Linked DNA regions of Thioclava sp. GXIMD2076. The protein of the gene in region 1 interacts with the protein of each later gene in a pairwise test. Links are inferred from orthologs where the notes say so. Each region holds a gene or a part of one and is shown in the gene's direction. Other genes may lie near its edges. The genes, in order: mobA and glp.

Evidence for each region.
Region 2: the proteins of mobA (region 1) and glp interact in binary tests that used the Escherichia coli proteins (3 or more experiments, as listed by UniProt). The link is inferred for Thioclava sp. GXIMD2076 from one-to-one orthologs.

What each region holds. Positions count from the first base shown.
Region 1 is NZ_CP149932.1:551,645-559,646, reverse strand. The notes cover bases 2,149-5,116. They hold mobA (molybdenum cofactor guanylyltransferase MobA), read left to right. Parts: upstream 2,149-3,327; coding sequence 3,328-3,906; downstream 3,907-5,116. Other genes in these bases: WDB91_RS02785 (hypothetical protein), read right to left, coding at 4,550-5,116; WDB91_RS02790 (GNAT family N-acetyltransferase), read left to right, coding at 3,903-4,547; WDB91_RS02800 (AzlC family ABC transporter permease), read right to left, coding at 2,524-3,234; WDB91_RS02805 (AzlD domain-containing protein), read right to left, coding at 2,195-2,527. In the rest of the region: WDB91_RS02820 (acyl-CoA dehydrogenase family protein), read left to right, coding at 1-255; WDB91_RS02815 (MBL fold metallo-hydrolase), read left to right, coding at 252-1,295; WDB91_RS02810 (hypothetical protein), read left to right, coding at 1,489-2,148; more of WDB91_RS02785, read right to left, coding at 5,117-5,584; transcription elongation factor GreA, read right to left, coding at 5,625-6,095; WDB91_RS02775 (electron transfer flavoprotein-ubiquinone oxidoreductase), read left to right, coding at 6,345-7,991. UniProt on the Escherichia coli protein: Transfers a GMP moiety from GTP to Mo-molybdopterin (Mo-MPT) cofactor (Moco or molybdenum cofactor) to form Mo-molybdopterin guanine dinucleotide (Mo-MGD) cofactor.
Region 2 is NZ_CP149932.1:2,702,356-2,710,322, forward strand. Bases 3,410-6,342 are described here. They hold glp (gephyrin-like molybdotransferase Glp), read left to right. Parts: upstream 3,410-4,250; coding sequence 4,251-5,435; downstream 5,436-6,342. Other genes in these bases: trpC (indole-3-glycerol phosphate synthase TrpC), read left to right, coding at 3,410-3,775; moaC (cyclic pyranopterin monophosphate synthase MoaC), read left to right, coding at 3,772-4,248; lexA (transcriptional repressor LexA), read left to right, coding at 5,534-6,229; WDB91_RS13385 (ComEC/Rec2 family competence protein), read right to left, coding at 6,223-6,342. Also shown: WDB91_RS13350 (divergent polysaccharide deacetylase family protein), read right to left, coding at 1-1,257; WDB91_RS13355 (aminodeoxychorismate/anthranilate synthase component II), read left to right, coding at 1,359-1,958; trpD (anthranilate phosphoribosyltransferase), read left to right, coding at 1,962-2,984; more of trpC, read left to right, coding at 2,981-3,409; more of WDB91_RS13385, read right to left, coding at 6,343-7,967. UniProt on the Escherichia coli protein: Catalyzes the insertion of molybdate into adenylated molybdopterin with the concomitant release of AMP.

The sequences.
Region 1 (8,002 bases):
GTGCGCGCGGCGGTCGAATGGCTGGTCTCGCAGGACCAGACCACACGGGCCGAGGCCGCGGAAGATATGGTGCAGGCCCTTGCGCTGGTTCTGGGGGCGGGAGCGCATCTGGAGGCTGTGCTGGCCGATCCGGACCGTCGGGCGCTGGCGGCGGTGCATATCGGGCGGGTGCTGCCGCGCTCTGCGGGCGCGGTTGCCGCCATGCGGGCGGGCTCTGGACTTCGGGCGCTTTCGCTTCCAGATTTGGGGCTATGACAAGCCCTCTCTCCGCCCCCCGATGCATCCGCTATCCCTGGCCCGAGCCGCCCGCCCCGGGCACGCTCTGCGAGGTGGCGCCCCGCATCTTCTGGTTCCGGCTGCCGCTACCGATGGCGCTCGACCATGTGAATGGCTATGCGCTGGACGAGGGCGACAGCTGGACGCTGGTCGATCCGGGGGTGGACCGGCCCGCCTGTCGCAAGGCATTGATGGCGCTTCTGGACGGGCCTCTGGCCGAAAAGCCGGTGCGCCGCGTCGTGGTCACCCATCACCATCCCGATCATATCGGGCTTGCGGGATGGCTGCAGGGGCGGGGCGCCGAGCTGTGGACCACGCGCACCGCATGGCTGATGGCGCGGATGCTCCAGCACGATGTGCAGGACCGCCCCGATCCGCAGACCGTGGCTTTCTGGCGGGCGGCCGGGATGCGGGCGGATATGCTGGAAAAGCGGTTGCAGGAACGGCCTTTCAACTTTGCCGATTGCACGGCGCCGCTGCCTCTGGGCTACCGGCGGCTGGTCGAGGGCGAGCGGATCGAGATGGCGGGGCGGGAGTGGAACGTGCGGATGGGCAATGGCCATGCGCCCGAACATGCGACCTTCTGGAGCGGCGATCTGGTGATCGGTGGGGATCAGCTGCTCCCCTCGATCTCGGCCAATCTGGGTGTCTATGCGACAGAACCCGAGGCCGATCCGGTCGCCGAATGGATGGCGGCCACGCAGTCCTTCCTGCCTCTGGCGCGCGAGACCCAACTGGTTCTGCCCGGCCACAAGCTGCCCTTTACCGGCCTGCCCACGCGGCTTGCCCAGATGATCCAGAACCATGATGGCGCGCTGGACCGCCTGCGCGCGCATCTGGGCGCTGGCCCAAAGACCGCCTGCGAGTGTTTCGCGCCGCTTTTCAAGCGCGAGATCGACGAGGGCACCTATGGGCTGGCGATGGTGGAGGCGGTGGCCCATCTCAACCATCTGCTGCATCTGGGCGAGGTGCGGCGCGAGCCGCGCGCGGATGGCGCGTGGCTCTGGCATCTGCTCTGAGCCCTGCGCCAGATGTGAGCCCGCGTGTTCTAAGGCCGTGTTTTTATGATCGTGCCCTTGGCAGAACAGCTTGCGGTTTTATCTGTCACGGGCCTGTGTTGCTGTTGTCTCCAACCGGATTTGATGCTTCACAAAGGCGGGATAGGGGATGTTGGCCCCTAGTGATTGCAAAAGATTGAAGGGGGTCTGGCTGATGCGCCGACTACTTGTTTGTTTGGGCATGTTGCTGGGCCTTGCTGCCTGTGCGGCTGAACCGCATTGGGCGCCGGATGACGCGGTTGCCAAAGCCCATTATGTGTCGGGCGATCCGCCCTCGGTCACGCTTTACACCGTGGTCAGCCGCGAGACCGGCGCAGGTGGCCATTCGGGCCTTATGATCGACGGGCCGGAGCGGGTTCTCTATGATCCGGCGGGCACATGGTATCACCCCTATTCGCCCGAGCGGAACGACCTGCATTTCGGTATCACCGAGCGGATGCGCAAATTCTATATCGACTACCACGCCCGCGACCGTTGGGACGTGATCGAGCAGAAGGTGCCGGTCACCATGGCGCAGGCGCAGCAGATCCGCGCGAATGCCGAGAAATACGGGGCCGCGCGGAAATCCTATTGCGCCAATGCGATCTCGACCGTGCTGAAGGATGTGCCGGGCTTCGGGGCGATCCACCATACATGGTCGCCCAAGAAGCTCTCGCGCTATTTCTCCGAACTGCCGGGCGCGACCTATCGCGTCTATCATGACAACGATCCCGAGAATAATACGGGTGTCCTGATGATCCAGCAGACGGATCCGCGCGCCGCCGAAATCCGCGAGAAAGCCTTCGAGCTTCAGGACGGCAAAGCCGCGAACTGACAAAGGGCCCCTCGGGGCCCTTTTCCTTTGCGCGGTGCGCACCTGTTCAGAACAGGACGAACAGCCCCAGATAGAGCGCGGCGAACCCTGCCAGAATGGCGATCAGCACATTGCGCGAAGCGATGCCTGCGGCGAGCGTCAGCAGGGCCGCCAGCATGCGGGCGGGTTCGATCTGGCCGTCGGTTGCCGCAGGCCAGAGCACCAGTGGCGCGACCATTCCGGGCAATACGGCGACCGGCGTATAGCGCAGATAGCGCAGCAACCATTCGGGCATGGGTTTGCGCGCGGCCAGCCCCAGAAACACATAGCGCAGGGCGAAAGTGCCGATCCCGAGGATCGCGATGATCATCCAGATCTGGGCGGTGCTATACTGGCTCATGCGGATTGCCTCCGTGCCTTGATCCGGCCAACAAATAGCTCGACCTGAGCACCGGTGACCATTGCGCAGACCGCCGCCACCAACAGCCCCGTGCCTGCGGGCAGAAAGCCCAAGAGGAGCGTAACCACCACCGAGACCAGCGCCGCCGCGATATGTGGCAGCGACCGCAGCACGGGCGCGATCATCGCCAGAAAGGTGATCGGCACCGCGAAATCCAGCGCGAATTCCTGCGGGATCGAGGCCCCCACCAAGGCCCCCAGCAGTGTGGCCAGAAACCACAAGGGCGGCAGGATCATGCTACAGCCCGCATAGAAGGCCAGCCGTTCGCCTATGCTCAGGTTCGGGCGACTGCGGTATTCGGTTTCTGCGGTCACAAAGGTCTGGTCGATCAGGAAATAGGCCACCAGCATGTGCTGCCAGCGTTTTGCCTGGCCCAGATAGGGGGCAAGCGCCGCCGAATACATGGCCATGCGCATATTGATCGCAAGCGAGGTGAGGATGACCAGCACCACCGAGGCATGTTCGCTCATCAGGTGGATGGCGGAAAACTGCGAGGCCCCCGCCAGTACCAGTATGGTGAAGCCCATGACCTGTGCCAGATCGAAACCGGCCTCGGTCGCGGCCACGCCGAACAGAAGCCCGAAGGGCGCGATCACGAGGGTGAAGGGGAGCGTGCTGATCACGCCACGCAGAAATGCCTTACGCAAGGGGATGCTTTACTCTTGTAAGTTGGGGTCTGTGGGGGCATGTCATAAAGCCTGTCTGGGCGCTCTCAAGCCCAGAATTGTATCGGAGGCAATTTGGGGTATTTCGGCCTGATCCTCGCGGGGGGCGAAGGACGTCGTCTTGGGGGTGTCGATAAGGCGCTTGTTCCGCTGGGCGGTCAGCCTCTTCTGGCACATGTGATGGCGCGGTTCGCACCGCAGGTCGAGCGCGTGGCGATTTCGGCCAATGGTGATGGTGCGCGGTTTGCGCCCTGGGCTCAGGGCTGCCCCGTTCTGCCCGATCCGCCCGCGCATCTGCACGAGGGGCCGCTGGCGGGGATACTGGCCGGTCTCGATTGGGCGCAGGCGCAGGGCGCACAGGGTGTGGTCACGGTGGCGGTGGATACGCCTTTCCTGCCATACGATCTTGTCGCGCGCCTTGCGGGGGAGGGACCAGCGCTGGCCATGTCGTCAGAGCGCAGGCATCCGACCTTTGCCGCATGGCCGGTGGGCCTGCGCGATGAGGTGGCGCGGGCCCTGCGCGCGGGAGAGCGCCGTTTGGGGCGGCCTCTGCAGGGTGCGCGCGCGGTGGTATTCGAGGCGCCGCCCGATCCGTTCTTCAATATCAACACGCCCGAGGATCTGGCGCTTGCCGCGGGGAGGGCCGTGCGATGACCTATCGTATCCGGCGGGGCATCCCCGATCATCATCGTGCGGCGGCGGCGAAGCTCTACTGGCAGGCCTTCGGCAGCAAGCTGGGCCGTGTTCTGGGGCCCGACCCGCGGGCGCTGGCCTTTGTCGAACGGGTGATGGATGGCACGCACGGGTTTTGCGCGATCAACGAGGAGACGCAGGAGCTTCTGGGAATTGTGGGGTTCCGCACGGCGCACGGAGCGTTCGTGGGAGGCGATAATGCAGATCTGCGGGAAATCTACGGGTTGTTCGGTGCTGCATGGCGGCTGACCTGCCTGTGGGTGCTGGCCCGCGATCAGGAACATAAGGCGATGGTGGTGGACGGGCTGTCCGTGCGCGCCGACCAGCGCTCGGGCGGGATCGGCACAGCGTTGCTCGAGGCGGTCTGCACCGAGGCCCGTAGGCGCGGCTATGTCCAGCTGCGGCTCGATGTGATCAAGGAAAACATGCGGGCACGGGCGCTCTATGAACGGCTGGGCTTCCATGTCGTGCGGGTGCGGGAGAGCCGGTTGACGGAGATGCTGTTCCTCTACCGCACGGTGTTCATGATGGTGCGCCCGCTCAAACCATGGGATAACGGGCGCAATGCGCCCGATCCGGGGCAGTCCCGCTCATCAGGCTGAGGTCAGTCGAAGGTGCCGGTGACGCGGCCCAACAGCATGAAGGCGCGGGCCGAACGGGTGTCGGACAGCTCCGAGATCTCCAGATCGCTGGCATTGGGCTCGAAGCCCGCGAAGGTCTTGTCGAACTGGCGCAGGAAATGGTGCGCCGCATCGCGGAAGACCGTGTCGTTGCGCATCCGTGCGGCGGTCAGCGCCAGCGACGAGCGGTCACGCACACCGCCCAGAGCCGCGACCTCGCGGCCACGCTCGCCCTTGGCAAAGCGGCGCCACAGTTCGGGGCGCGCACGGTCGGGCTTGAGATCGTCCATATAGATGCCGTCCTGCGACATGAGGTTCAGGACATCCTGCGCCGAGCGGATCAGCTTGGCCATCATCCGGTCCTCGAGTGCGCGGCGCAGCGCACGGAAGCCCTCGCGGTCATCGGCGGTATCGGGGAAGTTCAGCGCCCGTACGAAATCGGACACCGTTACAGGCGTGCCGACCGGATCGACGGGCGCGCCAAGTTCCAGCGTCGGCTGCTCCTCGTAGAGCGGACGGGCGGGTGCAGGGCTGATCAGGGCCATCTTGGTATCGGCATGGGCCTCGAGCAGTTGCCCCTCGCCCCTCGCCATCAGAGTGGCGATCGTAGCCTCGGTCTGGCGTGTGCTCTGGAGCAGTTCGTCGAGCTTCTTGTCCTGCGCGCCATCACGGCGGGCACGGGCCTCGGTGACCCATGCCTGACGCATCGTGTCCACAGAGGCCCGCAGAGACTGTGCCTCGGCCCGCATCTCGCGGGCCGAACGCGCGGTGAGGGCGGCGATCCAGATCATCGCGAAGGGCAGGAAGATACCCACAAGCGCGAAGACCAGACCCAGCGCCCCTGTCGAGCTGTCCGTTTCCGACCCGACGGGCGCGAGAGCCCAGATCCCGATGACCAGTGCCAGCCAGATCAGGCTCAGAACAGCCGCAATGATCTCGCCGCGGCCGATGCCGCCGCCCGTGACGGGCGGGGCCTGATCGAGCGGGCGGTTCAACGGATCGGGTTTTTCGGTTGCCATCTGCGGGCTCCGTCAGGTCAGGAGGATCGGATACGAAAGCTCAGACGAAGAGAATCTCGAGAATCTCGTAGCTGCGCGTGCCACCGGGGGTGCGCACATCGACGGTATCGCCTTCGTCCTTGCCGATCAGGGCGCGCGCGAGGGGCGATTTCACGTTCAGGAGACCTTTTTCCAGATCGGCTTCCTGTTCGCCGACGATCTGGTAGGATTTCTCCTCATCGGTATCGACATCGACGATCTTCACGGTCGCGCTGAATTTCACCGATCCCGACATGGTTTTCGGATCGATTACCTGCGCGAGGCCGAGAATGCTCTCGATCTCCTTGATGCGGCCTTCGATAAAGCTCTGCTTTTCACGCGCCGAGTGGTATTCGGCGTTTTCCGAGAGGTCGCCCAGCTCGCGCGCTTCCGAAATCGCCTGAATGATTGCAGGACGTTCGACGGATTTCAGTTTCTTCAGCTCGGCATCCAGCCGGTTAAACCCCGCGCGGGTCAGCGGTATCTTTTCCATAAGCAAGGCCCTTTGCCGTTTTGTTTTTCCTTGGGCGGTCCGTGAAGTGTAAATCGGGGATGACGCCGCAGTGTCAAGGCCCTGCCACGGCGAGATGCGAAATTTCGCGCCTGATCGGCGGAATGTCGGTTTCGTATTTCCGGCGATCGACACATGGCGCTAGACATGGGGTCGCATTGCCTTGAACAAGAAGGTAGGCTAGTCGAAGTAAAAAAGCACGCGCAAGGCCAGCTAGGGAGCCCCTGATTTATGACCGAGATTACCCGCGAGTCGATGGAATATGACGTTGTCATCGTTGGAGCTGGCCCGTCGGGGCTGTCTGCGGCGATCCGTCTGAAGCAGATCGACCCCGAACTGGAGGTCGTGGTGCTGGAGAAGGGCTCCGAGGTGGGCGCGCATATTCTCTCGGGCGCTGTGCTGGATCCGGTGGGGCTGACGAAGCTGATCCCCGACTGGAAGGAAAAGGGCGCGCCGCTCAATACACCGGTGACGGAAGATAACTTCCTTCTGCTGACCGAGACCAAGGCCACCAAGATCCCGCATTGGCCGATGCCCAAGCTGATGTCGAACGAGGGCAATTACATCGTATCGATGGGCAATGTCTGCCGCTGGCTGGCCGAGCAGGCCGAGGAGCTGGGCGTCGAGATCTTCCCCGGTATGGCAGCTTCGGAACTTGTCATGGAGGGCGACCGCGTGGCGGGGGTCGTGGCGGGCGAGTTCGGCCGCGAGGCCGATGGCACGCCGGGGCCTGCCTATGAACCGGGCATGGAGCTGCGCGGAAAATATGTGTTCCTCAGCGAGGGCGTGCGCGGGTCTCTCTCGAAGATCGTGATCGACCGCTATAACCTCTCCGAAGGCCATTGCCCGCAGAAATTCGGCCTTGGCATGAAGGAGATCTGGGAGATCGACCCCGCCAAGCATTCCGAAGGCACCGTGACCCATACGATGGGTTGGCCGCTGGGCAATAATGCGGGTGGCGGCTCGTTTATCTATCACCTCGAGAACAATCAGGTCTATGTGGGTTTCGTGGTCCATCTGAACTACGAGAACCCTTATGTCTTCCCCTATATGGAATTCCAGCGCTTCAAGCATCACCCCGAGGTGGCCAAGCTCCTCGAGGGCGGTAAGCGCGTGGCTTACGGCGCGCGGGCGATCTCGGAAGGCGGCTATCAGTCGCTGCCCAAGATGAGCTTCCCGGGCGGCGTGCTCTTGGGTTGTTCGGCGGGTATGGTCAATGTGCCGCGCATCAAGGGCAACCATAATGCGATGCTCTCGGGGATTGCGGCGGCCGAGGCTGCGGCCGAGGCGATCAAGGCGGGCCGTTCGGGCGATGAGCTGGTTGCCTACGAGGCCGAGGTCCGTGATGGAGCGATTGGCCGCGACCTGAAAAAGGTGCGCAATGTCAAACCGATGTGGGCGAAATGGGGCATGTATGCCTCGACCGTTCTGGGCGGGTTTGACATGTGGACGAACGAGCTCTTCGGCTTCTCCGTCTTCGGCACGCTGGCGCATGGCAAGACCGATGCGGCAGCCACGGGCGAGGCCAAGGATTTCCAGCCTATCGAGTATCCCAAACCCGATGGCAAGCTGTCGTTTGACCGGCTGACCAATGTGAGCTTCTCCTTCACCAACCACGAGGAAAGCCAGCCCTGCCACCTGAAGCTGCGCGATGCGTCGGTGCCGATCTCGGTCAACCTGCCGAAATATGCCGAGCCCGCACAGCGTTACTGCCCCGCAGGTGTCTATGAAGTGCTGGACGGCGAGGATGGCCCGCGTTTCCAGATCAACTTCCAGAACTGCGTCCATTGCAAGACCTGCGATATCAAGGACCCGTCCCAGAATATCGACTGGACCACACCCCAAGGCGGCGATGGCCCGAACTATCCCAATATGTGACGAGAAGGGGC
Region 2 (7,967 bases), 2.2 Mb from region 1 along the record:
CTCCATCGCGGTGTCGAGATCCTGCACCACGGGTGAGGCAGGCAGCCCCGTCATCAGGATAGCGACCTCGTAGCCCGCGCTCCGATACGCCTGCGCCACCGCCCGCGCATCCGACCGCGCGGGGTCGATCGCGATGGTCAGCGGATAGCCGAGGCTGAGAAGCGTGTCCTGATCCAGACCACCTCTGGCGATGCCCCTATCGATCAGCACCACCGAGAAGAGCGCGGCGCCCTCGGGCCGCTCGAACGCCGCACGATTGGTTTTCCATGCGCTGGCGTCGGGGGTCGGGGCGGCAGCAGACGGCGCGGCCCCCGCACCGATCTGCGGCAGGCGGTCCGTCGCCACATCGGGATCGGCGCGGAGCCCCGCCCCCTCGCCTGCGGCAAAGACCCGCGGTTTTTCGACCCGCCCATCCGGCAGGACCTGCGAGCCATCGGGCAGCAGCACGATCTCGGAGGCGGTTCCGGACGGGGGGGCGCTGGCGCCGTCATCGCCCTCGGGGGTGATCGCCGGATCGACCGGTTTCTCGGCCATCGGCAGATCGGGCGCCACGGCCTCGCCGGGTGGCGGAACGGGGATCTGCTCGATGCTCCCGGGCATATTGGCGGCCTCATCGCCGGTCGCGGGAGTGCCCGCGGTATCGGGCGCGCTCAGGCCCGCCTCGGGACGCGCGCCCGGATCGGTGAAATCCTCCACCTCCCCCGCATCGGGACCGACGACCTGTGCCAGTCGTGTGGCCTGCGGCGCGGGGCGGGGATCGGGCGCGCGCTCCGGTGCCAAGTCAGGCGCTATATCGGGGGCGGCTTCCGGCAGGGCAGCGGCAAGCCCGGCGGTGAAACCGGCGGGCGCATCGGTCGAATCATCGAGCGCGGCCAGCGGCGATACGGCCAGCGGCGATACGGGCGCGGTATCGGGCGCCATTTCCTCTTCAGGTGCGGCGCTCTCCTTGTCCTGCAGCGCATGGCCCTGAACGGGCGTATCCGCCACGGGCGCTCCGGAAGATGCTCGACCCTCCGAGGGCGCTTCGGACTGGCTGACAGGGGCATCGTCGGCCTGCGGCCCGTCCAGCGGCAGAATGAGCGACACAAGGCCCAAACCCAGCACCGACACGATCGCGCCAACTGCTACACCGGACAAAAGGCCTCGCACCATAAGGCAAACTCCCTCGTTCTTGCCAATCTCGCGGGCGGGATGCAGGAAATCATGGGTCCTGCTCTTGACCATCGCGCCACGCTGCGGGCATCTATAGCGCGACATCCATCCCGGATCACCCCGGAAATCGGCTCGGACGTGCAAAGCCTGCGCGGACGTGACCCAAAAGCTTCCCCGGTTCCGGCCCGAAGGCGTTAGGCGAGCATATGCTACTTCTCATCGATAACTACGACAGCTTCACCTATAATCTGGTGCATTATTTCGGCGAGGTGGGCGCGGATGTGAAGGTCGTGCGCAATGACGCGCTGAACACGCAAGACGCGATGGGCATGGGAGCCGAGGCACTGGTGCTCTCGCCCGGTCCGGGCACGCCCGCACAATCGGGGATTTGTGTGCCTGTGACGCTGGCAGCCTATGAGGCGGACCTGCCGCTCTTTGGCGTCTGCCTCGGCCAGCAGACCATCGGCGAGGCTTTCGGCGGCGATGTCGTGCGCCATACCGAGATCGTGCATGGCAAGATGGGCACCATCCATCACAACGGCAAAGGCGTGTTCCGCGGGCTGCCCTCGCCGCTTCAGGCCACGCGCTACCATTCACTGGTGGTGGACCGTGCTACCCTGCCCGACTGTCTCGAGGTCACCGCATGGCTGGAAGATGGCACCATCATGGGGCTGCGCCATAAGGAGAAGCTGATCGAGGGGGTGCAGTTCCACCCCGAATCCATTGCCTCCGAACATGGCCACCAGATGATCCGCAACTTCCTCGAGGATGCCGGTGTCACGCTGAAAGACATGAAAGAGGCCTGAGCGATGAGCGATGCGATGAAACCGCTGATCTTTGCGGCCTCCGAGGGGCCGCTTAGCCGTGCGCAGGCCGAACATGCCTTCACGCTCCTGTTCGAGGGCAAGGCCACGCCCGCCCAGATCGCGGGGCTCCTGATGGCCATGCGCGCGCGCGGCGAGAGCGTGAGCGAATATGCCGCGGCCGCGGCCGCCATGCGCGCGGCCTGTGTGCCGATCCATGCGCCCGAGGGCGCGATGGATATCGTGGGCACCGGTGGCGATGGCAAACACACGCTCAATATCTCGACCGCGACGGCCTTTGTGGTGGCGGGAGCCGGCGTGCCGGTGGCCAAACATGGCAACCGCGCGGCCTCGTCCAAATCGGGCACGGCGGATGTGCAGGGCGAGCTGGGCATCAATGTGATGGCCGGCGTGGAGGCGGCGCAGCGCTCGCTGAATGAGGCGGGCATCGGCTTCCTGATGGCGCAGGTCCACCACCCTGCCATGCGCCATGTGGGGCCCGTCCGCTCCGAGCTGGGCTGCAAGACCATCTTCAACATCCTCGGGCCGCTGACCAATCCCGCAGGTGTCAAACGCCAGCTGACAGGTGTTTTTGCTCCCGATCTGATCTGGCCGATGGCCGAGACCCTGCAACTGCTGGGCTCCGAGAAAGCATGGCTCGTCTATGGCTCGGATGGCACAGACGAGATTACCATCACCGGTGTGACCACCGTGGCCGCGCTCGAAAACGACAAGATCCGCGAGTTCGAGATCCATCCCGAGGATGCGGGCCTGCCGGTGCACCGGTTCCGCGATATCGTGGGCGGCACGGCGGCAGAGAACGCCGCAGCCCTCCGCGCGATCTTCAATGGCGAGAAATGCGCCTATCGCGATGCGGTTGTGCTGAATGCGGCCGCAGCGCTCGTGGTGGCGGATCGCGCCACGACCCTGAAAGAGGGCGCCGAACTTGCCGCCCATTCCATCGATAGCGGGGCCGCCCTGCGCGCCCTTGATACGCTTGCCAAGATCACGCAGGAGGCCACGGCATGAGCACCATTCTGGACAAGATCAAGGCCTACAAGCTTGAAGAAGTCGCCGCCGCCAAACAGGCCCGCCCGCTGGCGGGGATCGAGGCCGAGGCGCGTGCGCAATCGCCCACCCGTGGCTTTGCCAAGGCGCTGGCTGCGAAATCCGAGGCAGGCTATGGCCTGATCGCCGAGATCAAGAAGGCCTCGCCCTCCAAGGGCCTCATCCGCCCCGATTTCGACCCGCCGAGCCTTGCCAAAGCCTATGAGGACGGTGGGGCGGCCTGTCTGTCGGTGCTGACCGATACGCCCTCTTTCCAGGGTGCGCCCGAGTTCCTGATGCAGGCGCGGGGGGCGTGCTCGCTGCCCGCTTTGCGCAAGGATTTCATGTATGACACCTATCAAGTGACCGAGGCCCGCGCCTGGGGGGCCGATTGCATCCTGATCATTCTGGCCTCCGTCGAGGACGGTCAGGCCGCCGAGCTGGAGGCTGCGGCGTTTGACTATGGCATGGATGTGCTCCTCGAGGTGCATAACCGCGAGGAACTGGACCGCGCGCTGAAGCTGAAATCGCCCCTGATGGGGGTGAATAACCGCAACCTCAAAACCTTCGACGTCACGCTCGATGTGACCCGCGATCTGGCGCCGGTGATCCTCGCCGAAGGCCGCGATCTGGTCTGCGAGAGCGGCATCTTCACCACCGAAGACATGGCCGATATGGCGGGTGTGGGGGCGCGCCGGTTCCTGATCGGCGAAAGCCTGATGCGTCAGGACGATGTGGCGGCTGCCACCAAAGCCCTGCTGGCCCGCGCATGAGCCTGTCGCATTTCGACGCCGCCGGTCAGGCCCATATGGTCGATGTTTCGGACAAGCCCGTCACTGCCCGCGTGGCTGTGGCGCGTGGCCATGTGGTGATGGCGCCCGAGACTCTGGCCTATGTGATCCAGGGCACAGCCAAAAAGGGTGATGTTCTGGGGATCGCGCGGATTGCGGGCATTCAGGCCACCAAACGCACCGCCGATCTGATCCCGCTGTGCCATCCGCTGCCGATCACCAAGGTCGCGGTGGATCTGGTGCCCGACGACACATTGCCCGGTGTGCGGGTCGAAGCCACCGTCAAAACCACGGGCCAGACCGGTGTCGAGATGGAGGCGCTGACCGCCGTGTCGGCAGCCTGCCTGACCGTCTATGACATGCTCAAGGCGGTCGAGAAATCCATGCGGATCGGAGGAATCGAAGTCGTACTGAAGGATGGCGGCAAATCGGGCCGCTACGAGGTGGGCGCATGAGCCTGCTCCCTGTCGAGGAGGCGCTCGAGCGGGTGCTCGCGCTGGTCTCGCCCCTGCCCCTCGAGACCGTGCCCTTGCGCGCCGCCGCTGGCCGCGTGATGGGCGTGCCGGCCCATGCGGGCCTGACCCAACCGCCGTTCTCGGCCTCGGCGATGGACGGCTACTGGCTGGACGCCGCCGACCATCTGCCCTCGGCACAGCTTGACGTGGTAGGTGAATCCGCCGCCGGTCGCAGCTATCAGGGCGAGATCGCACAGGGTGAGGCGATCCGCATCTTCACCGGCGCGCCCGTGCCGCGCGAGGGCGGCGTGGTGGTCCTGCAGGAAAACACCACTCGTGAGGGAAGCAGGCTCACGCTTGCCGCAGAGCTGTCCACCAATGCCAATATCCGGCCCAAAGGTCAGGATTTCGCGCAGGGCACCCTCTTCCATCCCGAACGCCCGCTGACGCCCCGCGATCTGGGACTTCTGGCGGCGATGAATGTGGCCAATGTCACGGTGTATCGCAAACCGGTGGTCGCGATCATCGCGACAGGCGACGAGCTGGTGATGCCCGGCAATCCTCCGGGCCCAGACCAGATCCTCTCCTCCAATAGCTTCATCGTGGCAGCCCAGGTCGAGGCGATGGGGGGCATCGCGCGCATGCTGCCGATCGCTGCGGATGACCGCGAGAGCCTACGCTTGGTCTTCGATCTGGCCAAGGGTGCCGATCTGATCGTCACCTCGGGCGGGGCCTCGGTGGGAGATCATGATCTGGTGGGCGAGGTGGCCGCAGAGTTGGGCCTCGAGCGTAGCTTCTGGAAAATCGCCATGCGTCCGGGCAAGCCGCTGATGGCGGGACGCATGCGTGATGCGGTCCTCCTGGGGCTGCCCGGCAATCCGGTCTCGGCCACGGTCTGCGCCGAGTTGTTCCTGAAACCGATGTTGGCCAAGATGCAGGGCCGTGCACATCGGCAAGAACCGCTGCGCGCCATTCTGGGCTGCGACCTCGGCCCGACCGGTCCGCGCACCCATTACATGCGCGCGACGCTGGAGGAAGCGGACGGCTTGCCCCGCATCACCCCCTTCGCCAATCAGGATAGCGCGATGCTGTCCCTTCTGGCGCAGGCAGACGCCTTACTTATTTGTGAACGTGGTGAAGGGCCTTTCAAACAAGGCGATGAAGTCTCCTATCTCCCTTTGATCTAAGCAAAATCCCGTTCCGGAATTGACACGGAACAGGAACACAGGTAGAACTTTAAACGAACATGACTTGACACGCGCTTAGATTTTCGTCGGAGACCCAGATGCTGACTCGCAAACAACTGGAATTGCTCAATTTCATTAATCTGCGTCTGCAGCAGGACGGCGTTCCGCCCTCTTTCGACGAGATGAAAGACGCGCTGGAACTGCGCTCGAAATCGGGGATCCACCGGCTGATCACAGCGCTGGAAGAACGTGGTTTCATCCGCCGTCTGCCGCACCGGGCGCGGGCCATCGAAGTGCTCAAGATGCCGGAGACGCAAGAAAAACAGCGTGATAGCGGCTTTACGCCCGCGGTGATAGACGGTGGCCGCCCCGAACGTCCCGCCAAGGCGATGGATCTCGAGGCGGTGCATGCGCTGGAGCTGCCGGTGATGGGCAGGATAGCGGCGGGTGTGCCGATCGAGGCGATCTCCGAGGTCTCGCATAATGTCGCGGTGCCGGGAAGCATGCTGGCCGGAGCGGGTCGTCATTACGCGCTGGAGGTGCGGGGTGATTCCATGATCGAGGCTGGGATCAATGATGGCGATATCGTCGTGATCCGCGAGCAATCCACCGCCGAGAATGGCGAGATCGTTGTCGCGCTGGTGGACGAGGCGGAGGCAACGCTCAAGCGCTTCTATCGCCGCAGTGGCATGATCGCACTGGAGGCGGCCAACCCCGCCTATGAGACCCGGATGTTGCGTGGTGATCAGGTGCGTGTGCAGGGGCGGCTTGTCGGGCTGATCCGCAACTACTGATAAAGCTCGGGCGTGGTCCAGAGCCTGCGCCCGACCCTTTCGCGGACCGAGGTCAGCGACCCATCCTCGCCCCATGACACCGCCCCCGTTTGCGCCAGCCGCGCCCTGTCCCAGATCCGGCATTGCACGGTATCGCGCGGCAGATCAGGTGGCAGCTCCGCCGCAATAATCACCAGTGCCCCGTTCCGGCAATACTCGGATAGGTGATCGGGCGCGGCCTTACCGGTCAGGTGGACCAGATCCGCACCACGCCAATGGCTGTGCCGGATGCCTTTGTCCCCCGCCCAAGCCGGACGGGACGCCGCCTCCGAGATCCCCGCCATATCCCCATCGGCCTCGAGCCATATCCCTGCCACGAACCCCGCCCCGTCGCGTGAGAGCGCCCGCCCCGCAGGGGTCATCAATCCGACCTGCTCGGCTTCGGGCGCAACGATCAGGGCCGGACGCGGGGCCTGCCACCATATAAGCGCCGCGAGACACAGAGCGAGCGCCCCGCCCCCCCGCCCGATCCCGCGCGAGAGGATAAAGACCACCGCCCCCGCTCCAAGGAGCGCCACAACCAGTTCGGGCGGCGCCTTGACGGCGGTGACAGAACCGGGCCACCCCGCCACCATCCGCGCCACGCCCAGCAGCCAGCCGGTTCCGAGCCCCAGCAGCCAGAAGGCCGGTCCGCCCAGACCCAGTGGCGCCAGCGCCAGCGCCAGAAGCCCCGCCGGCATGATCACCATCCCCATAGCAGGCACTGCCAGAAGATTGGCGACGAGCCCGTAATCGGCCATGCGATGGAAGGTGGCTGCGGTCAGTGGCGCTGTTGCCAGCCCTGCGATCAGCGAGCTGGAGCCGAACCCGATCGGCACGCGCAGGACATGCGGCAGGCGCGGTGCGAGCCTAACCCATAGCGCAAGGCCCGAAATCAACGCGACGGTCGCCGCAAAGGACAACTGGAACCCCGGATTGAGGAGTGCCTCAGGCGTGGCCATCAGGATGACGATCGCCGCCAGAGCCACATTGCGCAGGCTGAGCGCGCGCCGGTCGAAGATCACGGCGCCCAGCATCACCGCCGCCATCACCCATGCCCTCTGGGTGGAAACCTGCCCGCCCGACAGCCAGAGATAGGCGCTGGCCGCAAGGATCGCGACAACGGCGGCGATCTTGCGGCTCGGCCATAGCAGCGCGGGCCGCCCGAGCCCCGCAAGGCAAAGCCGCACAAAGGCAAAGACGAGCCCCGTCAACAAGCCGACATGCAGACCCGAGATGGCCACGACGTGATAGATATTGGCCGCGCGCATCACCTCGTTCGTGCTCTCCGATAACGCGGACCGGTCACCGGTGAGGATGGCGCTGGCGATGGCCCCGTTCTGTCCTGGCAGATGGGCGAGGATCAGACGTGACAGCCGCTCGCGGAGACGGCTGGCCAGCAATGCGGCCCCTTGCGGCGGATCGATCAGCATCACCGGGGTGCGGGAATAACCCACCGCGCCGGTCTGCTGGAAAAAGGCGATCCGGCGGAAATCGAAGGCATCAGGGGCAGCAGGGGGCGGCGGCGGCATCAGGTAGCCTGTCAGCATCACCCGCTGGCCGGGGCGCAGCGCCAGATGGTCCTGTGTTCCGTGCAGCGAGACCCGCACCTTCGCAGGAAGGCGCTCCGGCGCGACCCTGTCGAGGCGCAGCCGGTCCAGCAGCAGGCGCGGCCTGTCCGAGGCGCTGCGATCCAGCGAGAGCACCCGACCCTCGATCG